DNA from 4 places in the Paenibacillus odorifer genome. Region 2 is predicted to be linked to each of the others. Evidence: predicted binding sites of a transcription regulator. Region 2 holds the regulator's gene; each other region holds the start of a gene.

Region 1 (3,219 bases), 280 kb from region 2:
TGCGAAAGGTTCACCTTTCTTACGTCCGTCAGGTGTAGTACCTGTCTTCTTACCGTACACTACATTCGAAGTAATGGTCAGTACCGATTGAGTTGGCACAGAATCACGATATGTTTTGTTTTTACGGATCATAGTCATGAAGGTTTCAACCAATTCTACTGCGATGCTGTCTACAGCATCGTCATTGTTACCGTAGCAAGGGAATTCGCCTTCGGTTTCGAAGTCGATCGCAATACCTTGTTCGTTACGAATAGGTTTTACTTTGGCGTATTTAATTGCGCTTAGTGAGTCAGCTGCAACGGACAGCCCAGCAATACCACAAGCCATCGTACGCAGAATGTCACGGTCATGCAGCGCCATTTCGATACGTTCGTAAGAATATTTGTCATGCATATAGTGAATGATGTTCAAAGTGTTAACATAAGTTTTAGCCAACCACTCCATCATCGGTTTGAAACGTTTCATTACTTCGTCATAATCCAGATATTCAGAAGTGATCGCTGGGAATTCCGGTCCAACTTGTGCTCCGGATTTTTCGTCTATACCACCATTGATAGCATACAGCAATGCTTTTGCCAGGTTGGCACGAGCGCCGAAGAACTGCATTTGTTTACCGATACGCATTGGAGATACGCAGCAAGCAATCGCATAATCTTCACCCCAGTATGGACGCATTACATCGTCATTTTCATACTGAATTGCACTAGTTTCAATGGAAACCTTAGCACAATATTTTTTGAAGGCTTCAGGCAATTTTTCGGACCACAGTACAGTTAAGTTTGGTTCCGGAGCTGGACCCAAGTTGTACAGGGTGTTCAAGAAACGGAAGCTGTTCTTGGTAACACGAGTTGTTCCGTCTTCAGCCATACCACCGATGGATTCAGTTACCCATGTTGGGTCACCGGAGAACAGATCATTATAGTCAGGTGTACGCAAGAATTTCACGATACGCAGTTTCATTACGAAATGATCGACGATTTCTTGTACTTGTTCTTCAGTCAAAGTACCTTCAGCAATATCGCGTTCTGCATAGATGTCCAAGAAAGAGGACACACGGCCTAGGGACATCGCTGCACCATTTTGCTCTTTAACTGCTGCAAGATACCCGAAGTATACCCATTGAGTAGCTTCTTTGAAGTTGGTCGCTGGTCTGGAAATATCCATACCATGAGCGGCTGCCATTTCTTTCAATTCGCCAAGTGCACGAATTTGCTCGGACAGCTCTTCACGCAAACGAATAATATCTTCAGTCATGGAATCAACTTCAAGCTCAGTTTGTTGTTGTTTTTTGTCTTTAATGAGGAAATCAATACCGTACAGAGCAATGCGGCGGTAGTCGCCGATGATGCGTCCGCGGCCGTAAGCATCAGGAAGACCTGTAATTACGCCGGATTTACGCACAGCTCTCATGTCTGGTGTATATGCATCAAATACGCCTTGGTTATGCGTTTTGCGAATGTTCGTAAACATGTCAACGATGTTTTGTGGAAGCTCGAAGCCGTAAGCCTTCGTAGCATCAACCATCATCTTGATCCCGCCAAATGGCTGGATGGAACGTTTGAAAGGAGCGTCAGTCTGTACGCCTACAATTTGTTCCTTGTCTTTGTCAATGTAGCCTGGAGCATGTGAAGTGATTGTGGAGACAGTATCTAGGGAAACATCCCATACGCCGCCTCTTTCTCTTTCTTCCTTACTCAATTGGGAAATAATCTTCCATAGTTCAGTTGTGTTACTAGTAGGTCCTACGAGGAATTCTTCGTTTCCTTCATAAGGCTTAATGTTACTTGCGATAAAGTTGTTAACGTCAACTTTTCTGGACCATTTACCTTTTGTAAAACTTCTCCAACCGGATTTCACTTCTTGTACATCTTTTTCAATCACCGACATGCTAAATCCCTCCATCTATATTTATAATATTTGTAGAGATCGCGGGCTTGAAGGTTGATCCCGTGTCTCGTGATCCCAAGAAAGATATGGTTGTTCGAAAATTCACAATCATTGTTCCATGTATGGGACCGTTGTTTATATAAACATTTTAGTTTATTTTCTATAAATAGACTGTGACAAATATCACCTTTCCGGTGATATTTGTCACTTATATCTAGTCCACAACCATCCTATTATCTACTTAACCAAATATTAATTATCAAATCTTCCGTAGAAAGCATTACGGTACACATCTGCAAGTTCAGATACCAGTGGCAGCTTAGGATTGGCAGTTGTACATTGATCTTCAAATGCACGGTCAGCCAAGTAATCTACACGGGATTCAAAATCCTTAGGATCAAAGCCCAGTTGTTGGAAGGATTCTTCGATACCCAGTTTTTTGTTCATATCGCGAATAGCATTGATCAGGCTAGTTACACCTTCTTCAGTTGTGCGAGCTGGCAATCCCAGAATACGGGCGATTTCTGCATAACGCTCGTCAGCTACGAAGTGTGAATATTTAGGGAACGAAGCGAACTTCGTAGGTTTCTTAGCATTGTAACGAATAACGTGTGGCATAAGGATCGCATTAGTACGACCGTGAGCAGTGTGATATTGACCGCCCCATTTATGCGCTAAACTGTGGTTAATACCCAGGAAAGCATTAGCAAAGGCCATACCAGCAAGTGTTGATGCGTTATGCATTTTCTCACGGGCAACTCTGTCGCCTTCAAGCGCCGATTTTTCAAGGTATTGGAATACCAATTGGATTGCTTTAATTGCCAGACCATCAGTGTAGTCACTCGCCATAACTGATACATAAGCTTCGATGGCATGTGTCAATACGTCCATACCTGTATCAGCTACAGCAGTTTTTGGCAAGCTATATACGAACTCTGGATCAATGATAGCTACGTCTGGAGTTAGCTCGTAGTCAGCCAAAGGATATTTAGTGTGTTGTTCAGTTGTTTTATCGGTAATAACTGCGAAAGATGTTACTTCCGAACCCGTACCCGAAGTAGTTGGAATCGCTACAAACTTAGCTTTGTTTCCAAGTTTAGGGAATTTGTAAACCCGTTTACGGATATCCATGAATTTTTGTTTCAGACCGTTAAAGTCTGCGTCTGGATGTTCATAGAATAACCACATTCCTTTTGCAGCATCCATTGGGGAACCACCACCAAGTGCGATGATGCAGTCCGGTTGGAATCTGTTCATCATTGCTGTACCTTTTTCAACTGTAGTTGTCGATGGATCTGGTTCAACTTCCGAGAACACTTCGATCGCTACAGG
Region 2 (3,219 bases):
TACTGCCCGGATTATGAGAGACACCCACATTATGGCGAGCCAAGATCTCAATCTCTTCATCATTTAAATGAACACCATGTGCAACTATCGAGGGACGTGTGAACATTCCAAGATTCTCTAAGTGAGCTACAGGACGCAACCCGTAATCCGCCACATTTTGTTCCACTTCACGTTTCGTTTCGGACATATGCGTATGCATCGGTAAATCCAGATCATGCGCTGCCTGCACGAACTTAACCAGGAAGTCCGGAGGGCAAGTATAAGGGGCGTGCGGTGAGATCATAGTAGTAATTCTACCGTCAGCCTTTCCATGCCAGTTACGGGCAAAAGAAATCGCTTCCGCAAGCTTGTGATTCTGTACATCCTCTGGACATAACCCGATCACACCACGCATCAATACGGAACGGATACCTGATAACTCAGCTACCTCAGCTACTCGGTCCATGTGATCATACATATCGAGGAAGGTCGTAGTTCCACCCTTCAGCATTTCCAATACAGATAAGGAGGTTCCCCAGTATACATCATCACCGGTGAACTTTTCCTCCATCGGCCACATTTTCTCCTGAAGCCACACTTGTAGCGCTAAATCATCTCCATATCCACGCAGCAAAGACATCGCCGCATGACCATGTGTGTTTACAAGTCCAGGCATGAACAGCAGACGGCTGCCATCAACCACTTGCACTCCAGCTTCCATCTGAGGCTCTTCTTTTCCTATGTAAGTGATTAAATCATCTTCAATAGTCATATATCCACTCAGAACCGGCTCATCCGTTCCCGGAGTCAGAAAATACCCGCCCTTAATTATCGTTTTATTGTTGTTCATGTTCGCTTTCTTCCTTTCCATCCCGCAAGTAATAAGCAAGACTTTGCAGATCAGTTGTAAAATCAGCTGCATGCACCCGGATATTCGGTGGTGTCTTCAGAATCACAGGGGCAAAGTTCAAAATTGCTTCAATCCCAGAAGAAATGAGAATATCTGCTACATTTTGAGCTTCTGAATCAGGTACGGTAATAATGGCAATGCGAATACCTTGCTCACGAATCGTGCTGCCTAGTTCATCCATCGGTTGCACAGTAAGGGAGTTGATCTTACGTCCAACCTTAGGAGCGTACGAATCAAATATAGCCGTGATTTTCATAGTATCTTTGAGATATGCATTGTAATTAGACAAGGCATGTCCGAGATTACCTGCCCCTACTAAAGCTACATTAAGCTGTTGATCCAGCTTCAGAATATGACGGATTTTCTCAATAAGATACGTTACATCATAGCCGATACCTTTTCTGCCGAAGTCACCAAAATACGCTAAATCCTTACGAATCTGTGCGGGATTAAGATCAAGCTTTTGTCCAAGTTCCTGAGAGGAAACTGTTAATATTTCGCGATTCTGGAGATCATTCAAAAAACGCAAATACACAGGTAGTCTGCGAACAACGGCTTCTGATATTTTATCCGATTTCATATTTTTCCTCCTAAAAATAGTAATGTTCTTGTGAAAATCCATATTCTAACGTATACCTCTCCTTATTAAGGGCGGTACTGTAACTTACCGCCCTTAAGGATAAGGAGGAGCTAAACTGAAGACGAGCATTTTAAGAAGCGCCGCCATCCTCTAGCCATTCCGCTATGCGGGGGACCATTTGATCAGTCAGCATATGCTCCATTTTGGGACCAGGCAATGAATAAAGGAAATACTTCCCGTAATGAGATTCAATAACCCTTGTATCATAAACAATAACTATTCCGCGATCCTGCGCCGTGCGAACCAGTCTTCCGAATCCCTGCTTAAAACGAATAACCGCTTGAGGAACAGACAATTTCATGAATGGATTCTTCTTCTGAGCCTGCAATAACTCCGACTTCGCTTCCGCCAACGGGTGATTCGGCGGTTGAAACGGAAGTCTCACGATGGCCAGGCAAGTCAGTGCTTCACCTGGAATATCTACACCTTCCCAGAAGCTGCTCGTCCCCAGCAGAACGGATGCTGCACTGTCCTGAAAGCGGCGGATCAGCTTGCTCCGGCTGCCACCTTCCACGCCTTGACCAAGCACCGTAATCTCTTGTGAGGCCAAAGCCTCTTTAAGCGGATCATATACCTGACGCAGCATTTTATAAGAAGTAAACAGAACCAGCATCCGCCCACGTGTTGTTTTGGCAGCTTCTGCTAACGACTGTACGAGTGTATCGACAAATCGAGCATCGCCCACACTGCCCTTCACACTAGGAAAATCACGCGGTATAACTAGCAGCGCCTGCTCGCGATACTTAAAGGGAGATGGAAGGAGTGAGGTCATTAGACGTCCCTCTTCCGCAGCTTCGTTAAGTCCGAGATTATCAATCATAAACTGAAAAGATTTATCTACAGACAGCGTCGCCGAGGTAAGCACGATGCTTTTTTTCTTATCGAAGAACAACTCTTTAAGCTGGCTGCTAACATCCACAGGGACGGCATACATCTGCAGTGATTTGCTGCGGTAATTTCCATTTGCCTCCAGCCAATATACTACATTATCGTCATTCAGCCCCATAAAGAATCTTACTTGCTCACGTATGGAAGCCAAATCCTTAAATAAACCGCTAATATCAGTAACAAGACTGTCTGCTGAGGATTGGCTTTCCTGGTCACGCATCTCATTAAGCATTTTATCACCCTTACGGATGATGGCGCTTAACGTCAGATTCATAGTGTTCTCAAGCGCAACTAATTCATCCCAATCCTTCGGCTTACGGGCAGGAAGCAAACGCATAACCAGTTGCCCCGCTTCCCCTGCTGCTGCATCACTGCGTTCCGGCAAAAGGCTGAACAGCTTGTCGCTGAGTGCATCCCAGGTTTCTTTGACGGTAAGCAGATCCGGGTAGATCCGATCGATGACTCCGCTCCATTCTGAAGCCTCTTCACTGCCTGACGACTGTAAGATCTGGCGCAGAGCAGGAAGCTGTCCGTTTCGGCTATCTTTATACAGTCGCGATAACGTGTGTGCCACAGTGAAATGCTTCATATGCATGCCAAGATGTTTACCAGCCACATCTTCTAAATGATGTGCTTCATCAATTACAAGATGCTCGTAAGCCGGAAGCAGCTGGTGCCCAGCTTTAACATCTGCGAATAGCTTGGAATGGTTCGTAATAACCACGTCAGCAATCCCAGCTTCATGCTTGGCCCTATGATAATAGCATTTGCGGAACCACGGGCAGGAACGGCCCAGACAGGA
Region 3 (3,219 bases), 3.0 Mb from region 2:
TGGCGAAGCGACTGAATTGGACGAATAATGGAAGAAGCAAGCAGCATCAGAAAGACGATAAACGCACTACCGATAAGAACGCCTACCAGCAATGCAGTCCGCTGGGTTTTGATCACCGCTAGCGATAGACTTGAATTCGGTACTTCGAGTACTAGCTTCCAGCCTTCCACATTTTGAATTGGAGCCTCAAATACACTCATGTTCTTCTTATCTGCTGCCTCCTCCGCTCCATCTTCTTCACCCAGCTCTCTGCAATCGACGATAAGCTGGCCTGACTGGTCATATAGCATTACATCTTGAGCAATCTCCTTCATCTTCTTGACGGAGACGGCTGCGGCAATATAAGCTACCTCATCATTCACCGATGGATTCACGCGATAAAGAATGACGACGATTTCGGCTGCATTCGCTTTGGATACGATCGGATTGCTCACCACATAATTGGAATCTGAATTCAGCAGTTTTCGATAGTAGGGTCGGTTTAGTATCGAAAAAGGCTTGTCCCTTGCTGACCAGGAATTTCCGTGAATATCCACCACACGTATGGATTCGTACTCTACTTGCTTCTTCGCCTCGAACTTATCGAACTCTTGCAGCAATTCATCTCGTGTCCACTGATGGTCCGAAGCTAGAGAAGCAAGCATGTCTATCTCTCCAATGCGCTGATTAAACCAATAATCAATCTGGTCGCTGCGTGCAGTAACCACTTGCTGCGTTAAGTTCTTATTCAAAGGGACAACCGTATGGTTCATCTCCAAATATATTGTTACAAGCAATGCAACGAACAGCAGCAAGAAGCAGCCTCCTGCGATTAACGTGATTTTTAAGTGAATTGATTTCATTGTAATCATAGCCCTTCACAATATCCGTCTCTTACATGCCCGAAAAAGACAAAAAAACACTAATCTGTGCAAATACATAATGCTGTACTAAATCTATAATAGGTCTTGTGCATATTTTCACATGAAATAACATTCATGTCTAGGCTAGAGATAAAGGATTTGCCTAGCAAATCCTCCTCTCCCTAGGGTATGTAACCAATTCACAACAGAATGAAGGAGATATTATGCGAACTCACACGAAAAAGCTGTTATCTATTCTACTAGTCCTCAGTCTTATGTTCACGCTTGCTGCTTGCGGCAGTAAAGATGCAGAGCCCGCTGCAGATGCAAACGGAGTTCAAGTCTTTGAAGGAGTTGGGCAAGGTAAACATGGCGATATTAAAGTACAAGTCTCCTTATTAGATAACAAGATCACTGACATTAAAGTGACAGAGCATAAGGAAAATGAAGTACTTGCAGAACCTGTTTATACGCAGCTCAAGCAAGATGTCATGGCAACTAACAGCGCAAAAGTTGATGCCATTAGCGGATCTACAGTTACAAGCAAAGGATATCTCGAAGCCATTCAAGATGCCATTACGAAGTCTGGACTTACCCTTGTCGCTGGCGCTGCAGTCAGTGGAAGCAAAGACAAAGAAGAAGTCGAGCAAACCTATGATGTTGTCGTCATCGGTGCCGGGGGTGCTGGCTTTAGTGCGGCTATCGAAGCGAAGAGCGCTGGAGCTAATGTAGTTCTGCTCGAGAAAATGCCAGCTGTTGGCGGCAACACATTGATCTCCGGTGGTGAGATGAATGCGCCGGACAACTGGGTTGAACGTGCTCTTGGCATCACTGATGACACGGCTGACTTGTTCTATGATGATACGATGAAAGGCGGAGACAACCTCGGGGATCCAAAGATGGTTCGTATTCTTGCCGACAATGCTCTAGCATCTGCCGAATGGCTGCGCGATGATATCAAGGTAGAGTTCTTACCTGATCATCTGTTCCAATTTGGAGGCCATTCCAGAAAACGTGCGTTGATTCCTGTAGGTCATACAGGTGTTGAATTGATTACTAAGTTAAAAGCCAAAACAGACGCTGATCAAATCACGATCAAAACGAATATGAAAGCCGAAACCTTGCTGAAGGACGAAAGCGGCAAAATAACAGGTGTAACTGCGACTTCGGGTACTGGCGACAAGATCACATTCCATGCGAACAAAGGCGTCATCATCGCTACCGGTGGTTTTGGATCCAATGTAGAGATGCGTAAAAAGTATAACCCTAAAATGGATGAAAAATATATGTCTACCGATACACCAGGATCTACAGGTGACGGTATCGTTATGGCAGAAACGATTGGCGCCAAACTGACAAACATGGAGAGTATTCAAACGTATCCAATCTGTAATCCTGAGACAGGTGTTATTTCCCTTGTTGCAGATTCCCGCTTCGATGGTGCGATCCTGATTAACCAAGAAGGCAAGCGCTTCGTTGAGGAATTAGAACGTCGAGACGTTATTTCTAAAGCAATTCTTGCCCAAACGGGCGGATATACGTATCAATTATGGAACCAAGGTATTGAGGATATCGGTAAAACGATAGAAGTTCATCAAGACGAATACGATCAACTCGTTAAACAAGGCTTGCTCTTTAAAGCCGATACGATTGAGGAGGCAGCTGATTTCTTCAAAATCGACGTGAACACTTTGAAAGAAACGATTAATAAAGTAAATGATTATGCGAAAACAGGTAAAGACCTTGATTTCAAACATCGCGGTGGATTGAAATCTCTTGAAAAAGGCCCTTACTACATCGAAAAAGCTGTACCCTCCGTTCACCATACAATGGGCGGCTTGGTGATCGACGAGAAGACTCGCGTATTGAATGAAAAAGGCGAAGTCATCCCTGGGTTGTTCGCTGCAGGTGAAGTAACAGGGGTCATTCATGGTGCAAACCGTCTTGGCGGTAATGCCATCGCTGATATCTTCACATTCGGCCGGATTGCAGGCAAACAAGTTGTAGCAGAGTAATCTTATTTTTTGTGTAACTGCTCTATTAATAAGGTAGACTTAAAAACGTGCAAGATAACTTGTAGAGTGCCGGTTGACTGCTAACTTTCAAGCTGCCCTCTATGACATAGCAAACCGCCCTGTTAGCAACATTGCGAACAGGGCGGTTTATTATGGTGGAGTCTAGGGGCTACGCTCGTCTAACTCGCGGCTCTTTTATCGTTCTCCGTTCGTGGAATTAAAATTCCCCAATTATTTAGTGACTAATTGACAAGGGTTCCTTCAAATTTCCTAGACACTGGAAAACTTAAGTAAGTAAAGGGGGTTGAATCACTGTTACATCCCTCACCAACAAAGGCACTGACTCCACATGTGTGGAAACA
Region 4 (3,219 bases), 1.0 Mb from region 2:
ATGTGAAGATTGACGGTAAGAATAAAGACGAAGCGATTATCGTAAATACCCATACGGATGGGATAAATGTAGTGGAGGAGAATGGCGCTGTGGGTATGCTGTCTATGATTCGTTACTTACAGCAGGAGCAGCCGGAACGTACGATGATTTTCGCTTTTGTGACAGGGCATTTTAGATTACCGGAGTTCAAAGGGTCCTCTCAGGCAACTTCCACCTGGATGGAGGGGCATCGAGAGCTCTGGGATGGCAAGAATGGCCATTTAAAAGCTGTAGCTGGAATTACGGTTGAGCATTTAGGCAGCATGGAGTGGAAGGACGATGATACGGGTCACTATGGTCCAACTGGACAAATAAGTACAGAATATACGTATGCAGGCAATGAAATGATGGCAGCCATTTGGCTGAAGGCTATTGAAAAGACAGATAGCACACGTACTGTATTATTGCGTGGACATAACAAGTTTGAGTTTGGAGAGAGTCAGCCCTTATTTGAAGCAGGGATACCGGTGATTGGATTCATTCCAATGCCCGACTATCTGCTCGTGGATAGTGACAACAGAGAGATGGACAAATTTGATGCAAAGCTAATGCATACGCAAATTGTATCGTTGCTGAAAGCGGTCAAGCTAGTGGACGGAACGGAGACAACTAAGCTTGGGAAGTCAGATGGGTATTCTTTTTTCTACGGTCGTACTAAATGATAGTGGCAGTTCAAGATTTGTCATGACGAAGATGACATTAGCTTGAATTCAAAAACACTGATGATTTAAGTCAGTGTTTTTTTGTTGCAAAAAGGGGGTATATTACGGCTTAAAATCAGAAAATTTCGTTTTTTTGTTAGCATCGAAGTAGGAGGAAACTTGTGACATCACATATACGCTAATCAATCAATAGCTCCTTCGGGTGCTTTTTGTGTTATTCACTGAGTTGTTAGAAAGATTTGTCCCTTTCTTGAACGTTTAGGGATTAAGAGATGTCGATGATTGAAATACTTAAAATTTAAGATAAGATAACTTTAATTATTAGGCCACGTTATTAATTTGACTGCTCAGTAACAGGTAAATCAGGTTCGCCAACTCTTGCTTTGTGAAATATTTCTCTTTTTACATAGCAAAGAACGAGGAATGTCATACTAAAACGAACAGGAAACGATGTCGCTGAGCCTTGCTAAACCTGATATTGAATGCAGCCTACAGTTAGCGGGCCTAATCATAAGTATCAACTTAAGACGAAAAATGAACAGAGTTTTGAAGGGAGCAGTAAAGAATGGCAATTGATACGGTGCTATGGAGCAGGCTAGTGACAGGCTTGACTCTCGGATTCCACGTTATTTTTGCGACGATTGGCGTCGGTATACCGCTAATGATCGCTATAGCAGAGTTCATCGGGATCCGGAAGAAAGACCCCCATTATACACTTATGGCAAAGAGGTGGTCTCGAGGATTTGTCATTTCTGTGGCGGTTGGTGTTGTGACCGGTACAGCGATTTCACTACAGCTGGCCCTGGTATGGCCGAATTTTATGAAACTGGCTGGGAATGTCATTGCACTTCCGTTATTCATGGAGGTGTTCGCGTTCTTTTTCGAGGCTATCTTCCTGGGCATTTATTTGTATACGTGGGATCGGTTCAAAAATCCATATACCCATTGGCTGCTGACGATACCGATTGTCGCCGGGGCAGGCATGTCTGCCGTTTTTATTACGACGGTGAACGGATTCATGAACCAGCCTGAAGGCTTTGTCATGGAAGCAGGCCAATTCACAGCGATTAACCCGGTGCAAGCGATGCTGAATACGGCGACGTTCTCCAAAGTGTTCCATGTATTAAGCTCGGCCTATTTAACAGGAGCTGCCTTGTTAGCCGGGATTGCAGCCTTCGCGATGCTGAGAAAAGGTGTGTCCGCATACCACAAAAAATCTTTAAATCTCATGATGGCGGTCGTTTTACTATTCGGTTTGCTGAACACGTTAGCCGGTGATGTGTCCGCCAAGTTTTTGGCCGAGCATCAGCCAGAGAAGCTTGCAGCGGCAGAGTGGCATTTTGAGACGAGTAGCAGGGTGGATTTGGTTCTATTGGGATGGCTGAATGCAGAGCATGAAGTTCTAGGGGCTCTTCATCTTCCGAAGCTGCTCAGCTTCCTGGCCTTTGGAGACTTTAATGCAGAGGTGACGGGGCTCGAGGAATTCCCCAAGGAAGAATGGCCACCACTTCTCGTTCATTATCTGTTTGATTTAATGGTCGGAATCGGATTTACTCTGCTCGCGATTTCGTTCCTATATTTTCTGTTTGTGTTCTGGAAAAAGCGTAATGAGCTTAACAAGTGGATGCTTCGCATCATCGCACTGAGCGCCCCCCTCGCTTTTCTGGCTGTTGAGCTGGGCTGGTTTTATGCAGAGGTTGGCCGACAGCCGTGGATTATCCGTGGATATATGCGTGTTGAGGAGGCGGCCACGTCTTCACCGAATGTAAGAATTATATTCTTCGCCTTATTGCTCTTGTACATCGTTCTCGGCAGTATGTGTGTAATCGTGCTAAGACGCTTGTTCAACAATAATCCAGCAGAAGCTGAGATGGAGAAATGGATGAAGGATCATCCTAATCAATCTACGGAAAAGGGGGGCACTGAATGATGAGTTACGAATTGATTGGCATCTCGGTGCTCTGGCTGTTTTTGTACGGCTATTTAATTATAGCTTCCATTGATTTCGGAGCGGGCTTCTTCGCCTTTTATGCCCGTTTAACGAAGCAGGATCATCTCATTAATCGTCTGATTTCGCGTTATTTATCACCCGTTTGGGAAATTACAAATGTATTTTTTATCTTTTTCTACATTGGCATCGTCGGTTTTTTTCCGGACACAGCCTATTATTATGGCTCCGCGCTACTTGTTCCGGGAAGCATTGCATTGATTCTTCTTGCGATTCGCGGTTCATTCTATGCTTTTGAAAATTACGGTTCCAAGAAAAACATAGTATATCTTTTTTTGTACGGAGCTACAGGTTTGCTTATTCCAGCATCGTTGTCAGTGGCGCTAACTTTGTCTGAAGGCAGCTTTATCGTGAAGCAGGGGGAGACGGTTTCTCTGGATTACTGGGCGCTGTTCACCAATCCGTTATCGTGGAGTATCGTTGGACTGGCAATTGTGTCCGTTTTGTTCATTAGCGGCTCATTTCTGACATTTTACGCTTCTCGGGCAGAGGATCATTCCGCGTTGAAGC

What was found. Region 2 encodes Rex, which represses fermentation and respiration genes when NADH is low (regulators of the CRP and FNR family bind a similar motif). Its sites were predicted from a motif close to TTGTGAAATATTTCACAA; they were not measured.
Region 1: the regulator Rex is predicted to act here: its motif matches at 1,978-1,995, upstream of pflB (formate C-acetyltransferase).
Region 3: the regulator Rex is predicted to act here: its motif matches at 948-965, upstream of PODO_RS03380 (flavocytochrome c).
Region 4: the regulator Rex is predicted to act here: its motif matches at 1,085-1,102, upstream of PODO_RS15335 (cytochrome ubiquinol oxidase subunit I).

What each region holds. Positions count from the first base shown of each region.
Region 1 covers NZ_CP009428.1:4,841,852-4,845,070, forward strand. The annotation lists gene pflB (formate C-acetyltransferase) at 1-1,887, opposite strand, end outside; gene adhE (bifunctional acetaldehyde-CoA/alcohol dehydrogenase) at 2,140-3,219, opposite strand, start outside.
Region 2 covers NZ_CP009428.1:4,563,850-4,567,068, forward strand. The annotation lists gene PODO_RS19890 (amidohydrolase) at 1-829, opposite strand, end outside; gene PODO_RS19895 (redox-sensing transcriptional repressor Rex) at 816-1,469, opposite strand; gene dinG (ATP-dependent DNA helicase DinG) at 1,600-3,219, opposite strand, start outside.
Region 3 covers NZ_CP009428.1:779,185-782,403, reverse strand. The annotation lists gene PODO_RS29830 (histidine kinase) at 1-842, opposite strand, end outside; gene PODO_RS03380 (flavocytochrome c) at 1,067-2,857, shown strand.
Region 4 covers NZ_CP009428.1:3,536,635-3,539,853, forward strand. The annotation lists gene PODO_RS15330 (zinc-binding metallopeptidase family protein) at 1-701, shown strand, start outside; gene PODO_RS15335 (cytochrome ubiquinol oxidase subunit I) at 1,267-2,631, shown strand; gene PODO_RS15340 (cytochrome d ubiquinol oxidase subunit II) at 2,628-3,219, shown strand, end outside.